Regions from separate parts of the Clostridioides sp. ES-W-0016-02 genome, predicted to be linked through region 3. Evidence: riboswitches for the same ligand, from Rfam matches in the RefSeq annotation. Region 3 holds a riboswitch; each other region holds the start of a gene.
What was found. A riboswitch is a leader RNA that binds a small molecule or an ion and turns the genes downstream of it on or off. The one in region 3 is predicted to bind cyclic di-GMP.
Positions count from the first base shown of each region.

Region 1: linked by a shared signal. The riboswitch ahead of flgB (flagellar basal body rod protein FlgB) and the one ahead of IC758_RS18565 (type II secretion system protein) in region 3 are both predicted to bind cyclic di-GMP.
Region 2: linked by a shared signal. The riboswitch ahead of IC758_RS10820 (cold-shock protein) and the one ahead of IC758_RS18565 (type II secretion system protein) in region 3 are both predicted to bind cyclic di-GMP.
Region 4: linked by a shared signal. The riboswitch ahead of IC758_RS15475 (SrtB-anchored collagen-binding adhesin) and the one ahead of IC758_RS18565 (type II secretion system protein) in region 3 are both predicted to bind cyclic di-GMP.

Region 1 covers NZ_CP061361.1:323,119-326,338, forward strand. Annotated here, with positions in the region: gene IC758_RS01830 (radical SAM protein) at 1-1,048, shown strand, start outside; cyclic di-GMP riboswitch class I at 1,230-1,319, shown strand; gene flgB (flagellar basal body rod protein FlgB) at 1,725-2,042, shown strand; gene flgC (flagellar basal body rod protein FlgC) at 2,050-2,454, shown strand; gene fliE (flagellar hook-basal body complex protein FliE) at 2,464-2,781, shown strand; gene fliF (flagellar basal-body MS-ring/collar protein FliF) at 2,806-3,220, shown strand, end outside.
Region 2 covers NZ_CP061361.1:2,215,850-2,219,069, forward strand. Annotated here, with positions in the region: gene hcp (hydroxylamine reductase) at 1-1,196, opposite strand, end outside; cyclic di-GMP riboswitch class I at 1,461-1,557, shown strand; gene IC758_RS10820 (cold-shock protein) at 1,707-1,907, shown strand; gene IC758_RS10825 (MurR/RpiR family transcriptional regulator) at 2,093-2,965, opposite strand.
Region 3 covers NZ_CP061361.1:4,008,025-4,011,244, forward strand. Annotated here, with positions in the region: gene IC758_RS18560 (GspE/PulE family protein) at 1-1,270, opposite strand, end outside; gene IC758_RS18565 (type II secretion system protein) at 1,425-1,916, opposite strand; cyclic di-GMP riboswitch class II at 2,074-2,159, opposite strand; gene IC758_RS18570 (ribose-phosphate diphosphokinase) at 3,003-3,220, opposite strand, start outside.
Region 4 covers NZ_CP061361.1:3,299,314-3,302,533, reverse strand. Annotated here, with positions in the region: gene IC758_RS15480 (cation diffusion facilitator family transporter) at 1-1,167, shown strand, start outside; cyclic di-GMP riboswitch class II at 1,288-1,373, shown strand; gene IC758_RS15475 (SrtB-anchored collagen-binding adhesin) at 1,490-3,220, shown strand, end outside.

The DNA.
Region 1 (3,220 bases), 500 kb from region 3:
GAATGAAAGTGAGTCATATAATCAGACTATCATTCTAGAAGCGAAACCCAGAAGATTAGTATTTGAACTTACGAATGCTTGCAATTTAAATTGCATTATGTGTGGAAGAAATTCAGCAGAATTCAAAGCAACAATTTTTGATTTTAAATGGACTGAAAAATTTGAGAATATATTAAATGAAGTAGAAGAAGTAACCTTAATGGGCTGGGGAGAACCAACAGTACATCCAAATTTTGTTGATTTCTTATATTGGGCAAAAAAAAATGGTCTTAGAAAATATTTTTGTACAAACGGTATGAAATTGGATAAATTATTTGATGATATCTTCAATACAGAAACTGACATTATAGCTATAAGTTTAGATGGGGCATCTAAAGAGATTAATGATAATATAAGATCAGGAGCTGATTTTAATCATATCATAAAAAACATTAAACATATAGCAGATGAAAAGAGTAAAAGAGGTATAAATTGGCCATATATGAATTTTGTTTTCACAGCAATGAAGTCTAATTTGTATGAGATACCAAAAATGGTTAGATTAGCTGAAAAAATAGGTTTACAAGAGCTTAAGGTAGTGTATCTAACTGTATTTGATGAAAATATGCATGATGAAAGTTTATATGATTGCCAAGATGAGGTTAAAAAAGTATTTGAGGAAGCAGAGGTTTTAGCAGATGAGTTAAATATTATTCTTAAGTTACCTCATATACAAGGTGAAGATAGTGCATGTGAAAAACTACATAAGGATTGTTTTACAGCATGGAGAGACTTTTTTTTAGGGTCAGATGGATTTGTACGTTCATGTATGTCTACACCTATAAAGTTGTTTCATATTGACAAATATAAAACTTTTGAAGAAATGTGGAATTCTTTGGAATATAAAAAGTTTAGAAAAAATATTAATACTGTAAATATGAATGATTCATGTAAGGTGTGCTATCAATCTTCATTTGCTAATTGGAATAAAAAGTCTTCTTTCATACAAATAGGAAATAAGTTTTCTCCTGAATGGGATAAAGAAGAATCTCATCTAGTTACATTATAGATATTTATATAAAAAATAAAAACAGCTTAGAATGAATATTTTAAGCTGTTTTATTTTTTGTAATAACAAATTCTTAATTTATGCTGGATATTTAGCTATAAATATCGAATATTAATTGAAATATTAAAAATATAAGTAAAAAATGTTTAAAAAAATTGTTATTTATTGTATACTTAAGTTAAAACTAAATAGGCAAAACTAGAGAAATCTAGCGACGCAAAGCTATAGGGGCTAAGGTTTGTATAACAAACTATGCTAGCCAGTTGCCAAAAAGAGTCCTAAGTATACTGTATGCGTAGGATTAGTCGAATTGACTGCCTTTTTGGCGGTCATTTTATTATGAAAATATTACTTTATTACAGTAGAAAGTATATATAATAACAAATTTTACCGATTTATAATTTAAAATAAAGATAAAGCGTATAAAAAAGTGACTATTTTACAAAAAAAGGCAACTTTGCGTAGAAAAAATTAAATATATATTAAATTTTTTTTTTATTTTCACTGGAGTTTACTGAGAAAAAATTTGTTTTCTTACTAAAATGATACATTATTATATTAATGTAATAGAAATGTAATTAATTTGAATAAATAAAGAAGTCATTTTTTGTAATATAGCAACTCTGTTTTTAATTAATAAATAGAGTAGATGAAAATATTTTAAGGAGGAGTGAGTATGAATACATATGACATTATAAAAATGGGATTAGATGCAACTAATTTAAGAAGTCAGACAATAGCAAATAATATAGCAAATATAAATACTGAGGGCTATAAGAAACACTATGTAACTTTTGAAGAAACATTAAATGATGCCATGCCTAAAATAGAAGAAAAAACAGACAATTCCAAGGGATTAAGAGTGGATGGTAATAATGTAGATATAGAAGAAGAAAAGGTAAATCAAGCAATGACAACGTTACAATACAATGCTTTGATAGGTTTTGCAAATGGTAAAATAGCAATGACTAAATCAATAATAAGTGGGAGGTAATTAGAAGATGAGTGTGTTCAGTGGAATGGAGATCTCTGCTAGTGGTTTAACAGCAGAAAGCTTGAAAATGGATATCATATCATCTAATGTAGCTAACATAAACGCTACAAGAGGTCCAAATGGAGAAGCATACAGAAGAAAAATTGTTTCCTTTGAAGAAAACTATGATAACAAATTAGGTATGCTAGGAGTAAAAGTCACATCTGTTGAAGATGATAAATCACCTCTTAAAGAAGTATATGACCCATCTCATCCAGATGCAAAGCCAAATGGATACGTAGAATATCCAAATGTAAATATATTGGTTGAAATGACAGATTTAATAACAGCTTCACGAGCATATGAGTCTAATATAGATACATTAAATGCTCAGAAGTCTATGATAGCAAAAGCACTGGAAATAGGAAAGTAGGGATAAATTATGCCAATTACACAAATTAACAATTTAATGCAAGGTGCAAAGTTAGATAATTTAATTGGAGAAACAAAACCATTAAATTTTAATAATAAAGAAGAAAAAAAGAATTTCGAAGATGTAATAATGGATACTATAGATAAAGTCAATTTTCAGCAAGTTACAGCAGATAATATGAAAGAAAAATTTATAAAAGGCGAAGATGTTTCTATGCATGAAGTTATGTTAAAAGGTCAAGAAGCACAACTATCTATGCAATATTTAATAGAAGTTAGAAATAAGATTCATGATGCATATCAAGAAATGAATAAAGTACAAATTTAGCCTTTTGAACAGGAGTAATAATCAATGATAGCCAGTTTTAAAAATAAGATTAAGGAGCAAGTTGCTAAATCTAGGACAAAAATAAGTTCTCTAAAAAAGGGAACTAAGATAGCATTAGGTATAGGGATTGTTGCTATATGTTTAGCGCTAGTATTTACAGCAATATCTGCAAGCAAAAATAAGTATGCAGTCTTATTTTCAGAACTAGATGTTCAAGATGCTGCAGATATATCAGCAGAATTAGAGTCTAGAAAGATAGATACCAAGGTAAAAGGAAGTACAATTTATGTTCCTAGAACAGAAGTTGATAAGTTGAGATTAGAGTTAGCTCCAAGTTTGACAAGTGGTTCTAAAGGATTTGCACTTATGGATGATAGTTCATCAATAGGTCTTACTGATGAAGAGTTTCAAATTAAGAAGCAACGAATGATACAAGGAG
Region 2 (3,220 bases), 1.8 Mb from region 3:
AAGAAATGTCTTATATTTCCAGATTTAACTGCATCTACTATTGCTGGTGCATTACTTAATGTAGCATTATGTCCAAATCCTACTAATATTTCATATGGTTCTTCACTTTCTTCAAACCCACCAAGTTCTAGTGCTTTATTTATTATTTCACTAAAATCTTTTTCTCCATTTTCACTTTTACCTATATATTTTACACCATCCCATCCGACGACACTAGTTGTAAAAATTCTATCTTTATAAGAATCTCTTGGTTTCATTAAGCAATTTGTTGTCATCAGTATACATCCTGGTATAGAATCAAATTCCTTCTGTTGATCTTGCCATGCTCCTCCAAAGTTCCCTACTAAATGAGTATATTTATTTAATTCTGGATATCCATGACAAGGAATCATTTCTCCATGAGTATATATATTTATCCCTTTTCCTTCTGTTTGTTTAAGTAACATTTCCAAATCTTTTAAATCATGTCCTGAAACTATTATAAAAGGTCCTTTTTTTATTTTTACATTTACCTTATGAGGTTCTGGATTTTTATAAATGGTAGTATTAGCTTCATCTAGTTTTTGCATTACAGCAACACTCATATCACCCGTCTTAAGAGTTAATGTTATTAAGTTTTCTAAAGAAATATCATCATCTGTAATTGCTGATAATGCTCTAAAATAAAATTCATCTACCTGATTATTATAATATCCAAGCTCTCTAGCCTGATGCCCATAAGCACTTATTCCTTTTAATCCATAAAGTATTGTCATTCTTAGTGAACGTATATCAGGGTTTAAACTTTCATCAAACATTATTCCAGCTCTTTTAGCATCTTCTATCATTTGACTTCTTGTTTCACTTAAATTATATTCAGCATACTCATTGTTTACAATAGGTTCTTTAATTTTTTTTCTTAATCTCTGCTTTATTTCTTGTGATTTTCTTAGCATATTTTCATGTACATCACCATCAAAATTTACATTTGTTAAAGTCGTAAATAAACTATTTTCTACAAAAGAAACTATATCTTTATCTATTTTTTCTCCATTATCTAACAAAACTTTAGCATAACAACTTATACCTTTTAATTGATAGATTAATAAGTCTTGAAGTGCTGCTATTTCTGGCGTTTTACCACAAACCCCTATTTTTGTACATCCTTTTCCACCAACAGTTTGCTCGCATTGATAACAGAACATTGAATTTTCCATATATTTATACCTCCTCTTTACCTTGTTACATAGTTTACCCATATATGTTATATATTATAAAAATAGTAAATTAAAATTGCATCTTCAAATGTACATACTATGATAAGTATTCTCTATAATGCAAGTAAGTAAATTTAAAGGTACTCCTAAATTATTTTAGATATGATTTAAAAATTTAAGTAAACTATTTTTAAATTTATTTGATTTTAAAACAAGAATGTTGAATAATAACTCATTCTAATGTATTATTGTAGTTGTAGAATAAAACTAAATCGGCAAAACTAGAGAAATTTAGTGACGCAAAGCTATAGGGACTAAGACTTATAAATTAATTTATGAGTTATGTCAGACAGTCTTAAAAATATATTTTTAAGACTAATAATAACCAAAAATGTTAACTAAAAAATATAATTGAATAGACATTCCTATTAATCTATGATATAATAATATTTGTGGTAATACACAATTAAATCAAGTATATCTTGATATAGGTTAATAGGAGTATTTTTAATGAATAATGGAATAGTGAAATGGTTTAATAATGAAAAAGGATTTGGGTTTATATCAATAGAAGGTGGAGATGATGTATTTGCTCATTTCTCAGCTATACAAACTTCAGGATTTAAATCATTAGAAGAAGGTCAACAAGTAAGCTTTGATATAGTTAAAGGCGCTAGAGGTCCTCAAGCAGAAAATATAACTATATTATAATATATAGATTTTTCGGGAAAGACTCTTTTGAGGGTCTTTTTTTATTGATAATTTAAGCAAAATCTTATTTAAATAAAAAAACTGACTGTCAGTTAAATGTCAGTCAGTTTTTTATAGTATTTTTACTCAAAAACTGATGGATTTGAGATTTTTAATAATTAATCATACTTATTAATATATAAACTTTACTCGTATACAGAATATCTCTTCCAGATTTGCTCTAAGTCATCGAAGTGCTGTTTAATATCTTCTTTTTCTTTCATACCAACAGAGATTGCAAGAGCATTTGAAATACTAAGTGCTGGAACTAGTGAATCTACAAATGAAGCCATATTACTCTTAACCAAAAGAGTATTGTCTGCAAGTGCTGCTACTGGTGCAAATAAACTATCTGTTAATGAAATTACATGTGCTCCTTTTTCCTTAGCATAATTGACAATTTGATAAGATTTTTTTGAATAACGTGGGAAACTAATTGCAACTATAACATCTTCTTCGTTTATTCTTACAATCTGTTCAAATGCATCTCCCATATCCATTCTAATTATATGGACATTATCAAGTATTATATCTAAGTAAAAACCTAGGTATTGAGCTACTACAAAAGAACTTCTCATACCAAGTATATATATTTTTCTTGCCTTTAAAAGTTTATTAGAAGCTTCCTTAAATGCTTTTTCATCAATTTCTTCTAATGTTGATCTTATATTATCTATATCACTCTTTAAAACTTTGTTCAATATTGCAAAATCATCAGAATAATCATGTGCCATTTCAACTCTTTGTACTGTAGTTAATTTATTTTTTATGAGTTCTTGAAGTGCAGCTTGTAATTTTGGATACCCACTATAGCCTAGAGCATTTGCAAACCTTACAACAGTAGATTCACTCACTCCTACAGTTTCACCTAATTTGCATGCAGTCATGAATGCAACTTTATCATAATTATTCAAAATATATTGTGCTATAAGTTTTTGCCCCTTACTTAACCTCGTGTATTGAGATTGTATATTTGATATCAAATGTTTACTATCTTTCATTTCATTTGTTTCTTCCATTTTTTTCTCCTTTTAGTTATATAAACTATTTTCTTTTTATCACTACTAATATTTTTTCTAAAAATTTTATTATTTTAGTTTTTATCTCAGCTTCTTAAACTCATAAAATTCTAACTTTTCTGTACCTTATACTTCACATAGTATTTTCGATTAAATTTATTATACCATCTTTCCTTGCATTTTTTAAGATTTATTCAATATTTCTTTTAAAATTTTCAATTTTTACTCATTTAAAAGTTAAATATTTTATTTTGC
Region 3 (3,220 bases):
AAAGACGTGAAATCGCTCCGACTGCTGTATTTGCATGTAATGTACTTAAAACTAAATGTCCTGTAAGAGAAGCTCTAATTGCTATTTCAGCAGTTTCTGTATCTCTTATCTCTCCAACCATTATTATATCTGGGTCTTGACGCATAAAGGCTCTAAGCCCACTGGCAAAAGTAAGTCCTGCCTTCTCATTTATTTGAGATTGATTTACACCAGGTAGTTCATACTCTATAGGGTCTTCTATCGTTAATAAATTTCTATTTTCCGTATTCAATTGATTTAGCATTGAATATAATGTAGTAGTTTTTCCACTTCCAGTAGGTCCAACTACCAATATAAGCCCATAAGGAGTATTTATTAACTCATCATATATCTTAGAGCCATGTTCATCTATTCCTAGTACTTCTTTACTTACCATAAAATTACTCTTATCAAGTACTCTCATTGCTATTTTTTCATCCCTATTAGTAGGCATTGTAGAAACCCTAAAATCTATAGGTTTATTATCTACTTTTAAATATATTCTACCATCTTGTGGAATCCGCTTTTCAGATATATTTATATCTGACATTATTTTTATACGACTTATTACCGCTTTGTATGGAGCAGAGTTCATTCTCATATATTCTCTTAACATTCCATCTATTCTAAATCTAACACGCATGTAATTTTCGCTTTGTTCTATATGTATATCACTGGCCTCCATTCTAACAGCATTTTCTAGTATATTATTTACTAGTCTTACTATTGGAGCAGCATTTACATCCTCTTCAAGGATTACTGTTTCTCTAATTCCACCAGTCTTGTTTTTGTTGTATTCAGTCATTGCTTTATTTATTTCTGAATGTGCATAAGCATGACCTATTGCTTTGTTTATATCTTCTGCACTTGATATAAATATTTCGACATCTTTACCTGACATACGTCTTACATCTTGAACTGCTTCTCTGTCTTGTGGGTCTGACATGGCTAGACATATCTTGTCTCCATCGATTTTGAATGGAAATATCGCATATCTTTTACATATATTTTCTGGAACCATTTTTGTAGCTAATGTGTCTATTTCTGTTCCTTCTAAAAATACACTTTCTATATCCAAAAGTTCTTTTAATACACTTATTAATAAGTTACTATCTATAAGACCTTCTTGTACTAGAAATTCTCCTAGTCTTTTTCCACTGTTTTTTTGTTCTGATAATGCCCATTTAAGCTGGTCTTCTGTTATGTATCCTTTTTCAACCAGTTTGTCTCCTATTCTAACTTTTTTAGCCACAGATTTCACTCCTTTACTATCTCAATTATATCATCATTTGTGATTGGACATTAAAGAAAATAGTATAAAAGACAGGAAGATTTTCTTCCTGCCTTTTTCATTAAATTTATAATTAAACTTAAATATAATCAAATAATAAATATATTATTTACTATTAATTACCACTACTACCATTATCCTCTAAATTATCTATAAGAATGATGTATATATCACCTTTATCTAAAGCACTAGTTAACTTACTAGAAAGATTTTCATCTGTATAAACCTTATCTTCCCCTATATCAGATACTAGTTTGTTCGCTTGTTCTTTTGTTATTGTTGCGCCATCTATCAATAATGCTAATTTTTTATTATTACTAACTTTAACTAAATCATAAGTTCCACCAATATCAGAATTTTCTATATCAGATTCCAAGTATGATTTTAAGTGCGTTTTTATATCTGTAGGTAATGTGTTAGTATCTGCATAATAAGACAATGCTGCACTTTTAACTGAACTATAATCAGACTCAACACTTGCTACCTTAGCTTTGTTTATATTACTAAATAAAGCTGGAACTGCCACTACTGCTAATATACCTATAATTGCAATTACTACCAATAATTCCACTAAAGTGAAACCTTTTTTATTCTTTCTTAACTTCATTTTTATTCCCCCTCAATTTTTTTAATTAATACTTAATTATAATATATCTGGTTAAAAATCTAAGTAAAATTATTTACACGTACTAACCAGATTTATTTCTAGCATATAACCATTTTTTTGAACAAAAAAAACTATGAAAATAAAAGTATCATAAATACAATTTCATAGCCGGTTGCACCACTAACTCAATATGTTCCAAGGTGCCCACATTACAGAACATACATCAACGTTTCTATTTTATTAAATTTAGAATGATATATAACTCATAATAGAGATACATATCCACTTATATTATATAATAGTTACCACATTTTAGCAATACAGTTTATATTATTTATATATACCAAACTTTAACATATTCAAACATAATTTCCGAAAGTAATTATACTATACAAAAAAAGAAACATCTCCCTACAATTATCATATATCGTAAGGAGATATTTATAAATTATCATTTAGTTTTATCATTGTCATTTCCATCCTTTGCTAATATTTATTTGAAAGCTAAAAGCTATTACAATATAGTATTTTATTAAAAACATCTATATATAAACATTCTATATTCTTGCAGTTATGATTCAGCCACAATCACTATATAAATGAAACTCTTCATCTATATATATGCTTATCGTACAAAATTACTTTCTTTACAGTAACTTTATATAATCCAGAACCCTCTCACAAACACTAAAGATATAGAATAGATACTATTTTCAATTCTTATAAATAAACTTTCAATAGATTTTTATATTTACTTTAGATTGTGGCTGAATCAATTAATTATTAGGGGTTCATCTTCAATCCTTCCCATTGGAAACACCTCTTTCTTTAATTTATATTTACATAATACTACATAATTCAAACTTTTTCAATGATTTTTCCAAATATTTTTTATATTCGTAATATTCATAATTTTATATTTTTTATTAAATTTAGTTTTTAATTACTTATCCACATGTTTTACAAGAAACATTTACTTTTATATACACACATACAACTCCAATAAATTATACTAATACATAAATTAGATATTAAAAAAGAGTTGCTTAAAAACTTACTTTAAGCAACTCTTATAAATCTAATTAATTAAAATAATTTACTTACTGATTCATTAGAGAATATCATTCTTATAGCATCTCCAAATAAAGGAGCTACTGTTTTTATTTTTATCTTATCTATTCTTTTTTCTTCAGGAAGTTGTATAGTATCAAGAACTATTAACTCACTTATTTCTGAATTAGAAATTCTTTCAATAGCTGGTCCTGATAATACACCATGAGTACAACAAGCATAAACATCTTTTG
Region 4 (3,220 bases), 710 kb from region 3:
ATCCTAGTCAAAACATTTATCAAAGATAGTGAGAATGTTCAAGATAAAGTTGTTAGAAATAAGTATGGTTATGTAGCAGGAATAGTAGGCATAATATCTAATTTAGTTTTATTTATAGTAAAGGTTTCTATAGGTGTACTTACATCAAGTATAGCTATAATGGCTGATGCGTTTAATAATCTTTCTGATATGGCATCTTCAGCAATAACTATGATAGGGTTTAAACTAGCAAGTAAACCAGCTGACAAAGAACATCCTTTTGGGCATGGTAGAATAGAATATCTATCAGCATTAATAGTAGCTTTTATGGTTATGTTGGTTGGACTTCAATTTGTGAAATCGTCTATAGAAAGAATAACAAATCCAGTTCCTATAAAGTTTGAATTAGTACCACTGATACTTTTAATTGCATCTATAATGGTTAAAATATGGTTGAGTCGCTTTAATAAATTTATGGGAAATAAAATTAATTCATCAGCATTAAAAGCAGTGTCATTGGATGCTTTGGGAGATGTATTTACATCAAGTTGTGTAGTTATATCTTTTATTTTGGCTAGATTTACTGATTTACCTATAGATGGATATGTAGGTATTGTAGTATCATTAGTAATACTTTATGCAGGATTTTCTCTTGTAAAAGATACTATAAATCCTCTTCTTGGGGAAGCTCCAGATGAAGAAATGGTCAAATCTATTTTAGAATTATTATTATCTTATGAACATATAATAGGTACACATGATTTAATAATCCATAATTATGGAGTTGGAAGATGCATTGCATCTATACATGCAGAAATTCCAGCGAATATAGATATAATGGAAATTCATGAAATTATAGATACTGCTGAGAGAGAAATATCTGAAAAGTTGGATATATATTTGGTAATTCATATGGACCCTATATGCCTTGATGATGAAGAGGTTATATCATCAAAAAGAGAACTTGAAGAAATACTTAAGAAAAACAGCCTTATAAAATCTATGCATGATTTTAGGATAGTTGGAAAAGGAAGTAAGAAGAATTTAGTCTTTGATATAGTAGTTAATCCTTCTGAATTTTCTAAAGGTATGTCAGAAGAAGATCTAAAAGCAGATATAACAAAACTAGTTAAGGAGATGAATCCTGATTATAATTGTGTAATTGTTGTAGACAAGGATTTTATTTAATGATGATAAAAAAATAAAGGAAAAAAATGTAAAAAATATAGACAATAAAACATAGACATAATATAATGGATATATAACTGTATTTAATTTGAATATAATAATTTTTAATTATTTTTATAAAAAAATTATAGAGACGTTGAAGTATATCCTATTACTGGGCACCTTATGGGTATACAGAGTCAATGGTGCAACCGGCTATGAATATAAATTTTATTTATTTCATAGCTTTTTTTGTATAGTTTTTTGATAAAAAAAGTTAAATTATATTGGGTATTTATGGAATTTTACAAGAGTGTAAATAGATTAGAGGGGAGCAATCTATATGAAGAAAGGAAATAAAAAGGCATTATTAATCAGTTTAATTATGATTTTAAGTATGATAGTTACTACAATATATCCATCTGTATCTTATGCATCAGAATTAGAAGGCAGTGGGTCTATACAAAGCAATTCAAATAATTTACCAACTGGAGATGGAAAACAAGAAGAAAATAAGAAACCAGAACAGACTCCAGAGGGAGATAAGCAAGAAGAAAATAAGAAACCAGAACAGACTCCAGAAGGGGATAAACAAGAAGAAAATAAGAAGCCAGAGCAAACGCCAGAAGGAGATAAGCAAGAAGAAAATAAGAAGCCAGAGCAAACGCCAGAAGGGGATAAACAAGAGGAAAATAAGAAGCCAGAACAGACTCCAGAAGGAGATAAGCAAGAAGAAAATAAGAAGCCAGAGCAAACTCCAGAAGGAGAGAAACCAGAAGAAAACAAGAAACCAGAACAAACTTCGATAGAGGATGAAAATTTACTTAAGACTTTAGAAGAAGAACTTAATGAAGATAATGAAGACCACGGATTTATCGTAAAAATTAATAATGATGCAATAGAAACAGAGTCAATGAAAAAAATTACATTTAATTTAACTTATACTCCAACATCAAAAGGGATAAAAGCAGGTGACTCAATAACTTTTAAGGTTCCAGATGTATTTAATAAAGTTAATTTAGATTATACAAGTGAATGTTTTGATAAAACAGAGAGTAATGGAGAGTATACGCTTACATTTAGAGAATTACCTAATGGTCAAAGTGTAATGCAAGGAAAAATTGGATTAGAAGCATATGTGAATAAAGTTAATGAAGAAACAAGTGCCAAAATTCATATTGAAACTACTGGAAAGATAGAAAGTGGAAATGGAGATGTGGATATAGAAATAAAACCTGGCGATAAAGAAGACATTGAAGAAGCTAAAGGAACACTTAAGAAGCTTGTTGAAGGAAGAGAGTCAACTACTGTATTTATGCCAGTTAAAAATAAAGATGTAAATTATACTATACAAGTAAATGAAAAAGAAGAAGAATTAAAAGATATTACTTTATATGACGAACTCCCTGAAGGAATGACATTAATAAAAGATTCTGTAAGTATAGTAGCAAGCAATGGAAAAGAAGTAAGTGATTTTAATATTGAACAAGGTGAAAATTCTATTTCAGTTACTTTTGGAGATATAGATAAAGCGTATACTGTTAAGTATAAGGCTAGAATTAGTGATGAAAATGCAAAACATGGTAACAAATATAAGAATATAGCTAGATTAGAATCTGCAGGTAATAAAGTTCAAGAAGATGATGCTATTGTAAGTATATTTGATAGAGGAAATGATTATCTTTTGACTAAGGGGCATTCAGGAGCAACAAATATTACTCAAGTAGGTCAAGTAATCAACTATCAGATTTCAATAAATGATGATAAATCACCAGTAAGTAATGTGGTTATAACAGATAATATACCAGAAGGTATGAGATTAACTACTGCTGGAGAAGCTGGGCATGATTTTAGAGTTGTAGAAGTTCCAATGAATGGTGGCTGGACTCCTTGGAGTAAAGAAAAAATTGCAAATAATATTTCATATAAAACAGAAGAAAAAAGAAATGAAAGTGGGCAAGTAGAAAAAGTTATAACTGGATTTACAATTAATCTTAGTGAGGAAGAAGTAGAATCAAAGTTCTTTATAGCATATACATTAAAAGTTATTAGTATTGAAGATAGTTATACAAAT